4 regions of the Clostridium sulfidigenes genome follow, and region 1 is predicted to be linked to each of the others. Evidence: riboswitches for the same ligand, from Rfam matches in the RefSeq annotation. Region 1 holds a riboswitch; each other region holds the start of a gene.
What was found. A riboswitch is a leader RNA that binds a small molecule or an ion and turns the genes downstream of it on or off. The one in region 1 is predicted to bind thiamine pyrophosphate.
Positions count from the first base shown of each region.

Region 1 (3,797 bases):
TTAGCACCAACTAAAACTCCTATAATTGATGAAAGCATACATCCTGTTCCGGTGACATTTCTCATAGATGGATGCCCATTTCTAATAATATATACTAAATCTTTATCTGCAACTATATCTATAGCCCCTGTAATGGCTATAATTGCCCCTAGATCCTTAGAAAGTTCCCTGGCTAGAGTAATTGCACCTTCTATATTATCTTCTGTTATAGACTCAATTTCACTGGCATCTACACCCTTACATATAGTTTTTTTCTTTCCTATAGTTTTTATTTCAGATATATTACCTTTTATAACTTGAAAATCTACAGTGTTTAAAAGTTCCTTTACAGCCTGTTGTCTAAAGGATGATGCACCAATACCCACAGGATCCAATATTACAGGATGCTTTAATTTATTAGCTCTCCTCCCTGCCTTAATCATAGCTTCTAACTTTCTTGGATTTAAAGTGCCTAAATTCATTACTAAAGCATTACATAAGGTGGTTATCTCCTCTACTTCCTCTGGATCATCTGACATAATAGGAGAACCACCACAAGCTAAGGTTATATTAGCACAATCATTAGCTGCTACATAATTAGTTATATTGTGCACAAGAGGGTTTGTTTTTCTTGCTGAATCTAAAATATCTTTAATCATTTTATATCCTCTCCCTAAGATCTATTTTAAAATACTAAGATATTAAGTTCTAATTACCTTCATTAGAAACTTTATATAATATGCCTGTTTTCTTAAGAGCTATTAAAAATAATATGGCAATTAGTGCGCCACCAATAGAGCTTACGCTAAATGGCACCACAAAGCCCCATAGCGCGGCTTCCTTTGATAGGATGAACTTTGCTACCGGATAGGCTATTAAAGCTCCTATTACACCTGTACCGAAGATTTCTCCTATGGATGCCATAGTTATTTTTTTATTATATTTATATAGGATTTCAGCTAAAAGAGCTCCACACATACTTCCAGGAAAAGCTAGGAAGGTACCTGTACCAATAAGCACTCTAATTGTGGAAGTAAGGAAAGCTATAGCTACTCCATAAAAAGGACCTAAAATAACAGCTGATAAAACATTTATCAAATGCTGAACTGGAGCACATTTTGCAATTCCTACTGGTATAACTATAACTGTAGATAAAATAACTCCCATGGCAATGAAAATTCCAGCTAAAGTTAGTTTTTTTGTTTTTAACATTACATATCATCCCCTCAAAATCAATATTTTTAATTTACTTACCCTCCCCTATATGAACAAAAATAAAAGGCATACCAACTAAGTGGTATACCTATAATTATATAAATCTACTTCCTACGTTGGCATTATCCAAATCAGGTACGGTCGAAGTTTACACTCCCTCTCAGCCTGTACACAAGCTCCCGAATATTAAGTTAACTAAATATTATCATAATGAATTACTATAGTCAATTAAGGATATACTTGCTATTTTAGAAAAATAATATGCTATAATTATTTTAAAGCCTTGAGTCATTATTTAAAGCTGTATACATAAAATTTTCAAGGAGGATGATCTATGGAAAATAAACAAGCCACTCTATCTATTATTTTAGTAGTAATATTAGGTTGTATTATTATGGCCCTAGTGGAAATTTTAATTGTACCTAATTATTTTACAAAGTCTTTAATAAAAATATGTATCTTTTTACTATTGCCCTTAATTGTATGTATAAAACAGAGAGCTATTTCCTTTAAAGCACTTTTTAAAGGAAGTAAAAAAAGCATATTTTTTGCACTTATATTTGGTATAGTTGTATATGTATTTATACTAGGAGCTTATTTTATTCTAGGTCCATTTTTTGATTTTTCTATGGTCACTACTAATTTAGAGAATAATTTAGGAGTAACTAAAGAAAACTTTTTATTTGTAGCACTATACATTACATCAGTTAATTCCCTTTTGGAAGAGTTTTTCTTCCGTGGTTTTTCCTTCTTATCTTTAAAACAGGTAAGTTCAAGAAAAGCTGCTTATATTTTTAGTGCTTTAGCCTTTGCAATTTATCATGTGGCTATTATGAATAATTGGTTTACTCCCCCACTGTTCATTTTGCTTATAGTTTCACTATTTATAGCTGGACTTCTTTTTAATTACCTGAATGAAAGGTTTAATAATATTTATGTCTCTTGGATAGTTCATATGTCTGCTAATTTAGCTACTAACACTGTGGGATTTATCCTCTTTGGCATCATAAAAATAAGCTGAAATGCATTAGCATTCCAGCTTATTTTATTATACGTTTATTTCTACTTCTTCACCTAATTCATTTTTATGAGCTTCTAATATAGGGTTTATATATTCCTCTATAAAATCAACTACCTGCCCACTAGATCTTCCAGTGAACTTACTTGGATCTATTATAGATAGAATTTCTTCTTTTGATAATCCAAAGGATTCATCAGCTAATATTCTTTCTATTAAATCATTCTTTTCTCCAAACTCTTTTACTTGTCTTGCAGCAGCTAAAGAATGAACTCTTATTTTTTCATGAAGTTCTTGTCTATCCCCTCCACGCTTAACAGCTTCCATCATAATATTTTCTGTAGCCATAAATGGTAACTCACTATTAACATGGGCAGCTATTACCTTTTCATATACCACCATATTAGAAGTTATGTTTATATACAGGTTAAGCACTCCATCAAGAGCTAAGAAAGCTTCTGCAACGGATATACGTTTATTAGCAGAATCATCTAGTGTTCTTTCAAACCATTGAGTTGCAGCAGTAATTGCCGGGTTAAGAGAGTTTACAATTATATATCTTGAAAGTGCACTAATTCTTTCACTTCTCATAGGATTTCTCTTATATGCCATAGCTGAAGATCCTATCTGATGTTTTTCAAAAGGTTCTTCCATTTCCTTCATGTTTTGAAGAAGTCTCATATCATTACTAAATTTGTATGCACTTTGTGCTACTTCAGATAATGTATTTAATATTATAGAATCTAATTTTCTAGAGTAAGTTTGGCCAGTAACAGGATATGCTTTTTCAAAGCCCATTTTTTTACATACAATTTTATCAAGCTCTTTAACTTTTTCTTCATCATTGTTAAATAAAGACATAAAGCTAGCTTGAGTTCCTGTTGTTCCCTTAACTCCTCTAAATTTCATTTTATCAATTGCAAAATCAAGGTTTTCTAAATCCATTAATAACTCTTGCATCCAAAGAGTAGCTCTCTTTCCTACAGTTGTAAGCTGAGCCGGTTGAAGATGTGTAAATCCAAGAGTTGGAACGTCTTTATATTTTAAAGCAAACTTGCTTAGTTGATCTAACACATTTATTACTTTTTTTCTAATTAATATAAGAGCATCTCTCATAATAAGTAGGTCCGTATTGTCACCTACATAACAGCTAGTAGCTCCTAGATGTATTATTCCTTTAGCAGATGGAGCTACAACCCCATAAGCATATACATGACTCATTACATCATGTCTAACTTCTTTTTCTCTAGCAGCAGCTAATTCATAGTCAATGTTTTCAATATTGTCTCTAAGCTCTTTTATTTGTTCATCAGTAATATTTAATCCTAATTCTTGTTCTCCCTCAGCTAATGCAACCCAAAGTTTTCTCCAAGTTTTAAATTTCATTTCCTCAGAAAAAATATAGCTCATTTCCTTAGATGCATATCTAGAATTTAATGGTGAATTATATGTATCTCTCATAGTAACCTCCGTACAAAAATGTTTTTTTATCTAATATCATTCACTATTATAACATATTATATAAATATAAGTCCAATTAAAATTCGTGTTATTTATAATAATAGGTTATTCTCATTGTTCTATT
Region 1 is NZ_JBQHQR010000020.1:53,462-57,258, forward strand. Features, by position in the region: gene thiM (hydroxyethylthiazole kinase) at 1-638, opposite strand, end outside; gene thiW (energy coupling factor transporter S component ThiW) at 688-1,191, opposite strand; TPP riboswitch at 1,286-1,387, opposite strand; gene ACTNBA_RS17670 (CPBP family intramembrane glutamic endopeptidase) at 1,529-2,215, shown strand; gene purB (adenylosuccinate lyase) at 2,243-3,673, opposite strand.

Region 2 (3,797 bases), on a different contig from region 1:
CAACTGCTTCTGATTCTGATTTTATTTCCTCCAAAGTTAGCTTTTTTCTACTTATAGAATTTTCAAGATTATATCCACAATAAGAGCATTTATTAACACAATAATTTGAAATATAAATTGGAGTATATAATAAAATAGTTCTTCCAAAGTGTCTTAACGATAATTCCCTTGCCTTTACTGCCATATCTTCTAATACTTTTTCTGCTACTGGTGATAATAAATTAAGCAAGTCCTCATAATTTGGATTTTTTTCATTAATACTTCTCTCTACATCTTCTACTTTTACCCTACTCCAATATCTATTAAAGTCAAAATCCTTAAATTTTTCTATGGTACTATAAAAACTCATTTTTTCATCTCCTCAAATTTTCCGTTAGTGTAAAGTTTTTTACTCTCCTAAAAATCCTGTGAGTGGTGAAGATGCATTTCCACTTTTAGAAACAGTCCCAAATTTTGATAAATAAGCAAGTCGTCCACCTTCTACCGCCATACTAAAGGCTTTTGCCATATTAGCTGGATTTTTTGAAGAAGCTATAGCTGTATTAACAAGACATGCCGCTGCTCCCATTTCCATAGCTTCCATTGCTTGTGATGGCTTTCCTATTCCAGCATCAACTATAATTGGAATATCTAGTTCATCTATCATTATTTCAATAAGTTCCTTAGTTCTTATACCTCTATTACTTCCTATAGGTGCTCCTAAAGGCATAACCGCCGATGCTCCCGCTTCTATTAATCTTCTCCCTGCATATAAATCTGGACACATATATGGGAGTACTGTAAATCCTTCTTTAGCTAATATTTCTGTAGCTTTTATAGTTTCTTCATTATCCGGAAGCAGATACTTTGAATCCGATATAACCTCAATTTTTATCCAGTTACCACATCCCATAGCTTTGGCAATTCTTGCAATCCTAACTGCCTCTTCTGCATTAGTTGCCCCTGATGTATTGGGCAATAAAATAACATCCTTAGGTATATTAGATAAAATATCTTCTTCCTTATTATCTAAATCTATCCTTCTTAAGGCCAAGGTAATAACCTGTGAATTACTTTCACTCAAGACTTCCTTTATAAGTTTATTAGACGGATACTTACCTGTACCTACAAATAATCTATTTTTTAATTCTACTCCACCTATTTTTAACATATCTTCCATTTTAACTTTCCCCTTCTTTCAACATAATTCTAAGTGCCATATTTGCCATATGATTTGCACATATTGCTACTCTTGGTGCCATGAGTCCAGATCCTTCTTTAGCTTCATTTACTCCATCTCCACAAATATAAAACCTATCGTTTATCTTTTTAGTTTGTATATCATTAGAAGAATAAAAACCTGCCATACCTGATGATGCTATAAGGACTGATTCCTTAACTTTAGTTAATATCTCATTACACAACATTGCTTTATAATTTGCACTATCAAAAGCTTCTAACACAATATCTACATCTTCAAATAATTCTTTTATATTCCCCTTCTCTATTTTCTCAATTTTTTCATTTATCTCTATAAATGGATTTATGTCTAAGAGTTGTTTTTTTAAAGCAATAACCTTATATTCTCCTATATCTCTTATTAAGTATTGCTGTCTATTTAAATTTGATGGTTCTACCACATCAAAATCTATTATTCTTATAAATCCCACTCCTAACCGTGCTAAGGATATAGCAATATTGGACCCAAGGCCTCCTACACCTGCAATGGCTACTCTTGCCTTTGATACTTTTTCATGTACCCCTGGTGTATGCCTTGCCATCATAACACCTCTAAGTTCACTTTTACTTGGAACTTGTCCTCTCTTTATAAAAACAATGTTGTCACCCTCCTTTAATATCTTATCTTTAACTAAAGGAAATCCATTTAGTATCACCACATCACAACTAGGATTAAGCCTATCCTTTAAACGAAGACATGTTTCACCCTTATTAACTTCTTCTATGTTTTCATTAACTTTAATTTTAATTTTCTCATTCAAACAAATCCACCACTCTACATCTTTCTGTAAAAGTCTTTTCAAATATATTTATAATTTCTCTTTAGCCTCCCCCTACAAAAGATATAACTTCTATAATATCCTCCTCTTTTAAATATATTTCCCAATAATTTTCTCTTGGTACTATTTCTTTATTTAATTCCACTACTACCTTTTCTTCATTAACATCTAACTTACTTAGCAAACTGCTTATAGTAGTTATTCCATTCATATCTACACTTTTTCCATTAACCTTCATATTTTCACCTTCTTTCAATACCTATGTACATTAACTAACTTATTTTTACAAATAAAAAACACCTAACAAATGCTAGGTGTTGAAAATCTCAATAACTCATATAACAATATCTTCTTATTTAAGTTTAGATATTAATAATTAAAATTATATCTTTACTTAAGCTTTTATAAAAATACTAATTTTGCATAAGCAAGACTTTTATTTTATATAAAAATAAGATTTATTATTTGCTTCCCTCCGATGGTACTAACCATATCAGGTTCTTAGAGTTAGGACTTTCCTTCTCAGCCAAATTGGCACCCCTAGCTATCTATTAAATTATATTTATTATAACATTGCGGATTTACAAATTCAACTATACCATTCAATAAATACCTAATTGCGCTCCTATATATATGAATAGTTTTTTATAATAATCACAAAATAAGGTTGAACGAAATGTTGAAGGAGGTTAAATTTATGAAATTAGAAGATAACCCTGAGCTACGTGAAAAAGCTAAACAAATGCTTATAGATGGAGAATCCTATGATAAAATTATGGACGTAACTCATTTAAGATTAAAAGATGTAAAAAGAATTGAAAGAGAAGAAGTAAGTAGTCATTTTTAGTTAATACAAAATACCCTGTAAAGTAATCCTCTATTTTGTGTGTTAAGCTTTCAGGGTATATTCTATTTTTGTATATGTTTTTGTCCTATATGTCTGTTTTATGCTCTAGTATTTCAATAAATTTTGTAGTTGCGGGAGAAAGGGACACACTCTTTAAAAAACATAGCCCTATACTTCTTTTAGGTATTTCTTCTTTTAATTTCACTTTATATACTGTTCCCTTTTCTAAATATTCTTTTGAAAATTCTTTAATAACACAGGCTATTCCTAAGTTTGCCCTTGCGAATTCTAATAATAAATCATAAGATCCTAATTCGATTTCAGCAGTAATTTTAATTCCTTTAGATAACATATATTTTTCTATGTATTGCCTTGATATAGATTTAGATTCTAATAATATTAATGGTAATTTTGTTATTTCTTCGAGGCTAATGGGTCTAGAGCAACGGTTCTTGTACTTATTTCCACAGACAAATATATCATGAATATCCATACATTCTCTAAGTTCCAGTGCGGAATCTTCAATAGGAAAATTACAAATTGCAATATCTATTTCCCCTGACTTTACACTAGCACAAAGCTCTAAGGTTGTGGCATTTATTATTTTAAACTTAATATTGGGATATTCCTTGTGAAATTGTTCTAAATAGGGTAATAAAAAATATCTTGATATGGTATCTCCTACACCTATTTTTAAATCTCCTATCATCATATTTTTAATTTTTAAAAGTTTATCTTCTCCAACATGTATCAAATTCATGGCAGAGCTAGCATATTCAAATAAAATTCGCCCCTCATTTGTAAGTATAACCCCTTTAGAAGTTCTTGTGAAAAGCCTTATATCTAGTTCTCTTTCTAATTGCATAATAGATTGACTTACTGCGGGTTGAGTCATGTATAACTCTTTAGCAGCTCTTGAAAAACTTTCATGCTTTCCAACCATACAAAACACC
Region 2 is NZ_JBQHQR010000019.1:28,199-31,995, forward strand. Features, by position in the region: gene thiH (2-iminoacetate synthase ThiH) at 1-349, opposite strand, end outside; gene ACTNBA_RS17245 (thiazole synthase) at 389-1,159, opposite strand; gene thiF (sulfur carrier protein ThiS adenylyltransferase ThiF) at 1,161-1,967, opposite strand; gene thiS (sulfur carrier protein ThiS) at 2,041-2,235, opposite strand; TPP riboswitch at 2,451-2,549, opposite strand; gene ACTNBA_RS17260 (hypothetical protein) at 2,695-2,844, shown strand; gene ACTNBA_RS17265 (LysR family transcriptional regulator) at 2,930-3,797, opposite strand, start outside.
Region 2: linked by a shared signal. The riboswitch ahead of thiS (sulfur carrier protein ThiS) and the one ahead of thiW (energy coupling factor transporter S component ThiW) in region 1 are both predicted to bind thiamine pyrophosphate.

Region 3 (3,797 bases), on a different contig from region 1:
GGTTGTACCAGTTAAGAGATAAGATAATATATGAATTTAAAACTCCGAATTTTATTCGGAGTTTATTCTATTTTTTGAAAAAGGTACATAGTATATTAATAAAGGGAGGGTAACATATGAAATTAGTAGATGATAATATGAGAAAATTAGGATTAGCAATAATACTAGCAGGGCTTATGATAGTTATATTAGGAGTTGGAAAATATTTTGAAGAAAGTCTAAGAACAGCTACATTAACTCAGAATAGTATGGTTGAATTTAAGCAATATGATATTCTAGATGGTAAAATAAAATATAAGTTACCTAGTAGCTGGTTAACTACAATAAAAGAGAATAAAGATGATAAAATTGTATACTTAAATGAATTTGTTTCAGATGATGCTAATACTTATGGTTCTATAGAGCTTATAAGTAGCAGTGAAGGTGTTAAAGCAACAATAGATAAGTGCATAGCAGATGTAGAGGGTATGGGAATAAAAGACTATAAAAAAGAAAAAGTGAAGATAGATAATATAGAATTAGATTATATTAAGTATGATTTAAAAAGTAGTAAAGAAAATGTAAAAAGAACCTATGAATATTATGTTCCATACGATGATTATGTGGCTAGAATAACATTTATAATTAGTGATAAAAAAGCTAGAGAGAATACACAAGTGGTATTTGAAAATATAGTTAAAACTTTTTCCTTTGAAAAGTAAAAGAGTTATTTGATTTAATGTATAACAACTATTATAATAAAACATATGATAAAGAATGAAAAATTCTAAGAATTTTTCAAGTGGAGGGCAAAGGTGAGAAGAGTAAAGAGTAATTTCATAGTTATATTATTAATAATATCATCATTACTAATTTCCGCTTGTGGTATAAGGGGAAATAGTGATTTTAACTATATGCAAGAAAGGAACATTATGAAGGTTACAATTCAGAGTACTAGAGATAAAAGTTATAAGTTTACTGTTACTGACAAAGATGTAATAAATGATATATATAGTATACTTTCTAGTGCAAGTGTTGTTGAAGAAAAGTCAACCCTAGACCCAGACTATACTCTGGAGATATATGAGAGCCCAACAGAATTTAAGACCTTTAATTATGTAGCTGGACTTGACAAGAAGGATGGGGCAAATCTGTATAATGATGATAATAAGTATATTGTTTCTAAGAGGCTTGATAATGATATTATAAAAAACTTTGCAAATATAAGAAAACCTATCGACTTTGAGTATGTATATTATACTTCTATTTTAAGTTGTTTAGATAAGTACGTATCCGCTAATAAAGATGCAGGTAATGTTGGAGTTAATATATCTAGTGATAATATGGCTGCACGTTTTCAAATATCCACAGAGATTGAGGAATTTAAGAAGAAAATAAATAAACTTAAATCAGTAACATTCATGGATACCTCTGTTACTAGAGATGATTTTAATGTAGTTATGAATATAAAAACAGAAGGATATACATCTAAGAAATATAAAGGTATTGTTACCTTTGAAAAGACTGAAAATGCTTCCTCCACTAGCTATTATATAAGTAACGTTTATGATCGTGGAGAATGGAAGTTTAACATAAGTGATGAAAAACCGAAGGAATTCTAAAAGTAAAATAAATATAGTAATTAAAAGGATATAGCATGATGATTAAATGAACATCACGCTATATCCTTATTAAATTATTGTATAGAATTATTAGTATAAGGAGCTAATCGTTTTGTAAGACTATTTAAATTTATAACTGAGCATACAGCTAAGCAAATTATACAATCTATAAGAATATAAGTACCATTATATACTAGTGAATATACTGCTGGAGTTAAGTTGTAATCAGCAGCATAACTTCCCCAGAAAATTATTCCTGCAATGTAGTGGAATATAAATCTTGCAAAGAAAGCTACTATTATAGCTAAATACTTATTTTTCTTAAAAAATCCTGAAAGTCCAATTGCCATAAAAGGTAGAGTATAGTCAAAAAGAACTTGAATAGGGTGAAGAATATATGCAGGTCCTATAACAAAGTTTAGTATTCCATACACAAAGCCAGTGAATATTCCTATAGTAGGCCCATAAATCAAGGATATTAAAATTATAGGTAGCATACTAGCAAGAGTTGCGCTTCCACCTAAAGGAAATTCGAAAAATTTGAAAAACTGAAGAATTACCGACATAGCAACTGCTAAGGCTATATGAGCTGTTAATCTAGAAGTAAACTTGATATGTTTAACTTTTATAAACACACAAAATAGAATTAGGACACCAAATAAGGTGGCAATAGTTGTCCAACTAGCTAGAATATTTTTCATATTTTCTAAGATATTCATAAAGAGTCCTCCTTAAATTAAGTAGTGCTAAGGACTAATGTTGAAGCTGAAGTTATACTCTGCAAAAAAGCCATGTTCGTAAGAACACGGCTAAATAACTAAGCATTAACTTAAGCTTATTAATCGCTTCCCTACGCTAGCATTATCTAGGTCAGGTAAAGGGTAATGAAAAATCATTTCTCAGCCGAAGCACCCCTAGCACAATATATTATTTTATATTTTCATAATAGCATACATAGTTTTATAGTTCAATAGAGCCCTATATAAACCGAATAAAAATAGAGACTACGAATTTTAATCGTGTCTCTATAATGATGAATAATACATATTTCTTTAAAATATATATCTATATTTTTGTAACATTTGCTGCTTGAGGGCCTCTATCCCCACTAACTATTTCAAATTGAACCTTTTGTCCTTCATCAAGAACCTTATAGCCATCTCCCGTTACAGCAGAGAAATGTACAAATACATCTTCATGACCTTCCATAGATATAAATCCAAACCCTTTTTCACTATTAAACCATTTTACTGTTCCTACTTCCATATAATCTCCGTTAAGCAACTTAAATAGTTGCACCCTTTTCAACATACTCAGTTTTGCGGTGCTACTCCTGTTGGTCGTGTACTCTAGGGCATCAAATCTTAATATTATTAAGATAAGCACGGAATCTCCTTTCAAAATATTTGACCATATCTAATTTCTTAGATATTAATTATAGTGTTCTCAATTTAAAATTTTTTATACTATTTTATTATACGTTTAGCAATATAATATCTATTACTATAATAAGCAGAATTTAAGTTAGAAACTCTTACGCAGTCACCAGGTTTAGGAGCTTGTATAAATAAATCATTACCCTTATAGATTCCTACATGAGATATATCATTAGGATCATCATCATTAGTAGTAAAGAAGATTAAATCTCCAGGTTTTAAATCCTTACGATGAACAATAACACCTTGATGCACTTGATAGTATGTAGATCTTTCTAAGGAGATTCCTAGTTGCTTGTACACATATTGAGCAAGTCCAGAACAGTCAAAACCTACAGGGGTAAATCCACCCCAAAGGTATGGTACTCCAATGTATTCTTCAGCTTTAGCAACTATGTCTTCACCAGTACAGTTACTTTGTATAAGAGGAGTTTCCTTTACTATTGGATTTGATGATTGATTTTCATCAGATATGGTTACATAGTCACCGCTAATATATCCATTAGTAGTACCTACCTTAACATTATACCAACCATTAGTATAAGAAATAATAGGTAATTTACTACCATATCTTACTGTAGTTAGGATAGTATGGCTAGTGCCAGCCCCAGAACGGACATTTAAAGCATCTGCATTAACAATTGCAACCTTACCGTTTACAGTGTGAGAAGGTGGAATTTCTTTAGGTGGTATAACTTCACCTCTACTAGGATTCTTGTCAGTAGAACTACTATTCTTTGAAATAAATTCTGAACTTACA
Region 3 is NZ_JBQHQR010000011.1:76,326-80,122, reverse strand. Features, by position in the region: gene ACTNBA_RS13170 (hypothetical protein) at 1-22, shown strand, start outside; gene ACTNBA_RS13165 (hypothetical protein) at 117-701, shown strand; gene ACTNBA_RS13160 (YhfM domain-containing protein) at 795-1,601, shown strand; gene thiT (energy-coupled thiamine transporter ThiT) at 1,676-2,320, opposite strand; TPP riboswitch at 2,432-2,527, opposite strand; gene ACTNBA_RS13150 (cold-shock protein) at 2,667-2,867, opposite strand; gene ACTNBA_RS13145 (C40 family peptidase) at 3,068-3,797, opposite strand, start outside.
Region 3: linked by a shared signal. The riboswitch ahead of thiT (energy-coupled thiamine transporter ThiT) and the one ahead of thiW (energy coupling factor transporter S component ThiW) in region 1 are both predicted to bind thiamine pyrophosphate.

Region 4 (3,797 bases), on a different contig from region 1:
CTTTCAACAATCTCTTGAATAATCTCCTTAGAGGATACCATTCCTATCTTAATGGCATCTGGGAAAATATCTTTCATAATGCAATGGATTTCTTTATTTAAGAACTCTCTTGATATATTTAAAACCTCATAAACTCCAGTGGTATTTTGTGCTGTTAAAGCTGTTATAGCACTCATTGCATACATTTTATGGGCTACGATAGTTTTTATATCTGCTTGTATTCCAGCTCCTCCACTGCAATCCGATCCTGCTATTGTAAGTATCTTTTTCATTATAAATCAATCCCCTCTATCAATGTATATATTATATAAAGTATTTTCCATCTAAAATACACACCTATTTCCCATGTCTAATCTATTGAGTTAGCATACATTCAGTTAACTCTAACATTTGTTTTGTTGCTAATAGCACATCTTCTTTAGAAAATATTGAAGACACTAAAGCAACTCCATGTATTCCTAAGCCTTTTAGGTTCATAATATTATTCTCATCTATACCTCCAATAGCCACCACTGGTATAGTTACAGATTTGCATATATTTTTAATGGTTTCAAAGGTTATTACTCTAGTATCTAATTTAGTTGAAGTTGAAAAAGCTGCTCCAACTCCAATATAACTTGCCCCATCTTTTTCTGCTTTAATAGCTTGTTCCACAGTTTTTGCTGTAACTCCTAAAATTTTATCTTTACCTATCAGCTTTTTCACTTCTGCTGCATCCATATCACTTTGACCTATATGAACCCCAGATGCATCAATACTTATAGCTATTTCCACATTATCATTAATAATTAAAGGAATATTATATTTATCTGTAATCTTCTTTATCTCTTTTCCTTCCTTTAGAAATTCATCATAGGATAAATTTTTTTCTCTTAGTTGAATTAATGTAGCTCCTCCTTGTAAAGTTTTTTCGATTTCTTCAGTAAATAATTTTCCATCTAACCAACTTCTATCCGTTACTACATATAACTTCATTTGACTTTTACTTATACTCATTTCATACACTTCCTTAACAGAATTTTGTAGAATCTAAAAAAATATGGGACATACCAAATAGTATGTCCCATTAATATTTTTAATGTAATTCCCTACGTTGGCATTATCCAAATCAGGTTATAGGTCGAAGCTACTTTTTGCTTCCTCTCAGCCTGTTATACAAGCTCCCTAAATATTTAATTTCTTAAAGCATAGCATTGATTACATCTTTTGTCAATTTTCTCTGCTTTCTGTGTAATTTAATTACACCCTTTAGACGAGAAATCATCTGAACCCCGCATGAATAAAACAACTATTTAAATAGTTAAATATTTAAATAGTTATATATATAACTATTTCCCTATAAAAATATATAGCTATTTATATATTTTTATAGGGAATTTTATCATATACTGACTATTAAATTAAAAATTTTATTATATTTTCATAATCAAACTTTTAATTAGAAACTTTTTAATAAATTTGCCATTTCTATAGCTGTTACTGCTGCATCGTAGCCCTTATTACCTGCTTTAGTTCCGGCTCTTTCTATAGCCTGTTCTATAGTGTCCGTTGTTAAAACTCCAAAAATAACTGGTTTCTCTGTACTAAGAGATACTGATGCTATTCCTTTTGAAGCTTCAGCACAAACGTAATCGAAATGTGGTGTAGAGCCCTTAATAACTGCTCCAAGACATATAATTGCATCATAATTTTCATTTTTAGCCATTTTTTTTGCTACAAGTGGTAATTCAAAAGCTCCTGGCACCCATGCCACTTCAATATTATCTTCTTCTACTCCATGTCTTTTAAGTCCATCAATGGCTCCACCTAAAAGTTTAGATACAATAAACTCATTAAATCTTCCTACTACTATCCCAACTCTTAATCCTTGCGCAACTAAATTTCCTTCAAATATTTTCATCATTATTCCTCCTAGATTATATTATAATTTATACTAAATCATTGATTTAGAGTATTACTGGTAACTAAGTATGTGGTCCATTTTATTTTGTTTAGTTTTTAAATAAAATTCATTATCTTTATTGTAATTGATTTGGATTGGGACTCTCTCTACCACCTCAATATCATATCCATCTAATCCTTTAATTTTCTTGGGATTATTAGTCATAAGTCTAAGTTTTTTAGCTCCTAACTCTCTAAGAATTTGAGCTCCTATTCCATAATCTCTAAGGTCTGCTGGAAATCCAAGTTTAATATTTGCCTCTACTGTATCATATCCATGGTCTTGTAAATCGTAGGCCTTTAATTTATTTATAAGTCCTATGCCTCTTCCCTCTTGTCGCATATATAAAAGTATCCCGCAACCTTCTTCTTCAATTCTCCTTAAAGCTTCTGCCAATTGCTCTCCACAATCACATCTATTAGATCCAAGGACGTCTCCTGTTAAGCATTCAGAATGAAGTCTTGTTAGAATTGGTTTATTCTCATCAATTTCTCCTTTAACTAATGCCACATGATGTTCTCCATTCAATTTATTAATAAAACCATACATTTTAAAATTACCGTATTTTGTAGGCATATCTACTACTGCTGCCATTTCCACTAATACTTCTGTCTTTCTTCTATATCTTACTAAATCTGCTATAGTTATTACTTTAATATTATGTAGTTTACCGAATTCTAAAAGTTCCTCAGTTCTAGCCATAGTTCCATCTTCACTCATAATTTCACAAATTACTCCTGCTGGCTTTAAGCCTGCCATTTTGGCTAAATCCACTGCTGCCTCAGTATGTCCTACTCTTTTTAATACACCTCCATCTCTAGCTTGTAGAGGAAATATATGCCCTGGTCTTCTAAAGTCTTTTCCTATGCTATCTTCATCTAAAATCTTCTGAATAGTTAAAGCTCTCTCGTAGGCAGATATTCCTGTAGTTGTACTAATATGATCTACGGATACTGTAAATGCAGTTTCATGATTATCTGTATTTTTTTCAACCATGGGCTCAATTTTTAAATCTCTAAGTCTTTCTCCCTCCAATGGCATACATATAAGACCTCTCCCAAACTTAGCCATAAAATTTATAGCTTCTGGAGTAACCTTTTCAGCAGCCATTAATAAATCTCCCTCATTTTCTCTATCGGGATCATCAATAACTATAACCATCTTCCCTTCTTTAATATCCTTAATTGCTTCTTCAATCGTGTAAAATTCTGACATGTTTAACCCTCCCTATTTTATTTAATCTTATAAGAATCCATTTTCTTTAAGAAAGTCTTCATTAATGGAATCTTTTTTTTCTATTTTTTTATCACTTTGAAATGTTAAAAGTTTTTCTACATATTTACCTATAACATCACATTCAAGATTTACAGTATCTTCAATGGTTTTAGATAATAATATAGTTTCTTTTCCAGTATGTGGAATTATAGATACTTTAAATACCTTATTATCTACATAGGCCACAGTAAGACTTATTCCATCAATGGCAATAGAACCTTTTTCAACTATATACTGTAAAATGTTTTCCTTAGCCCCTATGGTAACCCATATTGCATTATCTTCCTTTTCCAGGGAAACAATTTTCCCAACGCCATCTATATGTCCACTTACTATATGTCCTCCAAATCTTCCTTTAGCACTTAAGGCTCTTTCTAAATTTACTTTGCTTCCAACCTTTAGTTCCCCTAAATTACTTCTTCTTAAAGTTTCAGCCATAACATCAGCATCAAATATATTTCCATATATATTTGTTACTGTTAAGCATACTCCATTGGTACAAATACTATGTCCTAACTTTACATCCTCAATAACTTTATTAGCTTTAATTGAAAGTATGGAAGATTTTTCTCCCTTTTTT
Region 4 is NZ_JBQHQR010000019.1:15,158-18,954, forward strand. Features, by position in the region: gene thiD (bifunctional hydroxymethylpyrimidine kinase/phosphomethylpyrimidine kinase) at 1-272, opposite strand, end outside; gene thiE (thiamine phosphate synthase) at 355-996, opposite strand; TPP riboswitch at 1,069-1,177, opposite strand; gene ribH (6,7-dimethyl-8-ribityllumazine synthase) at 1,439-1,900, opposite strand; gene ACTNBA_RS17190 (bifunctional 3,4-dihydroxy-2-butanone-4-phosphate synthase/GTP cyclohydrolase II) at 1,955-3,157, opposite strand; gene ACTNBA_RS17195 (riboflavin synthase) at 3,185-3,797, opposite strand, start outside.
Region 4: linked by a shared signal. The riboswitch ahead of thiE (thiamine phosphate synthase) and the one ahead of thiW (energy coupling factor transporter S component ThiW) in region 1 are both predicted to bind thiamine pyrophosphate.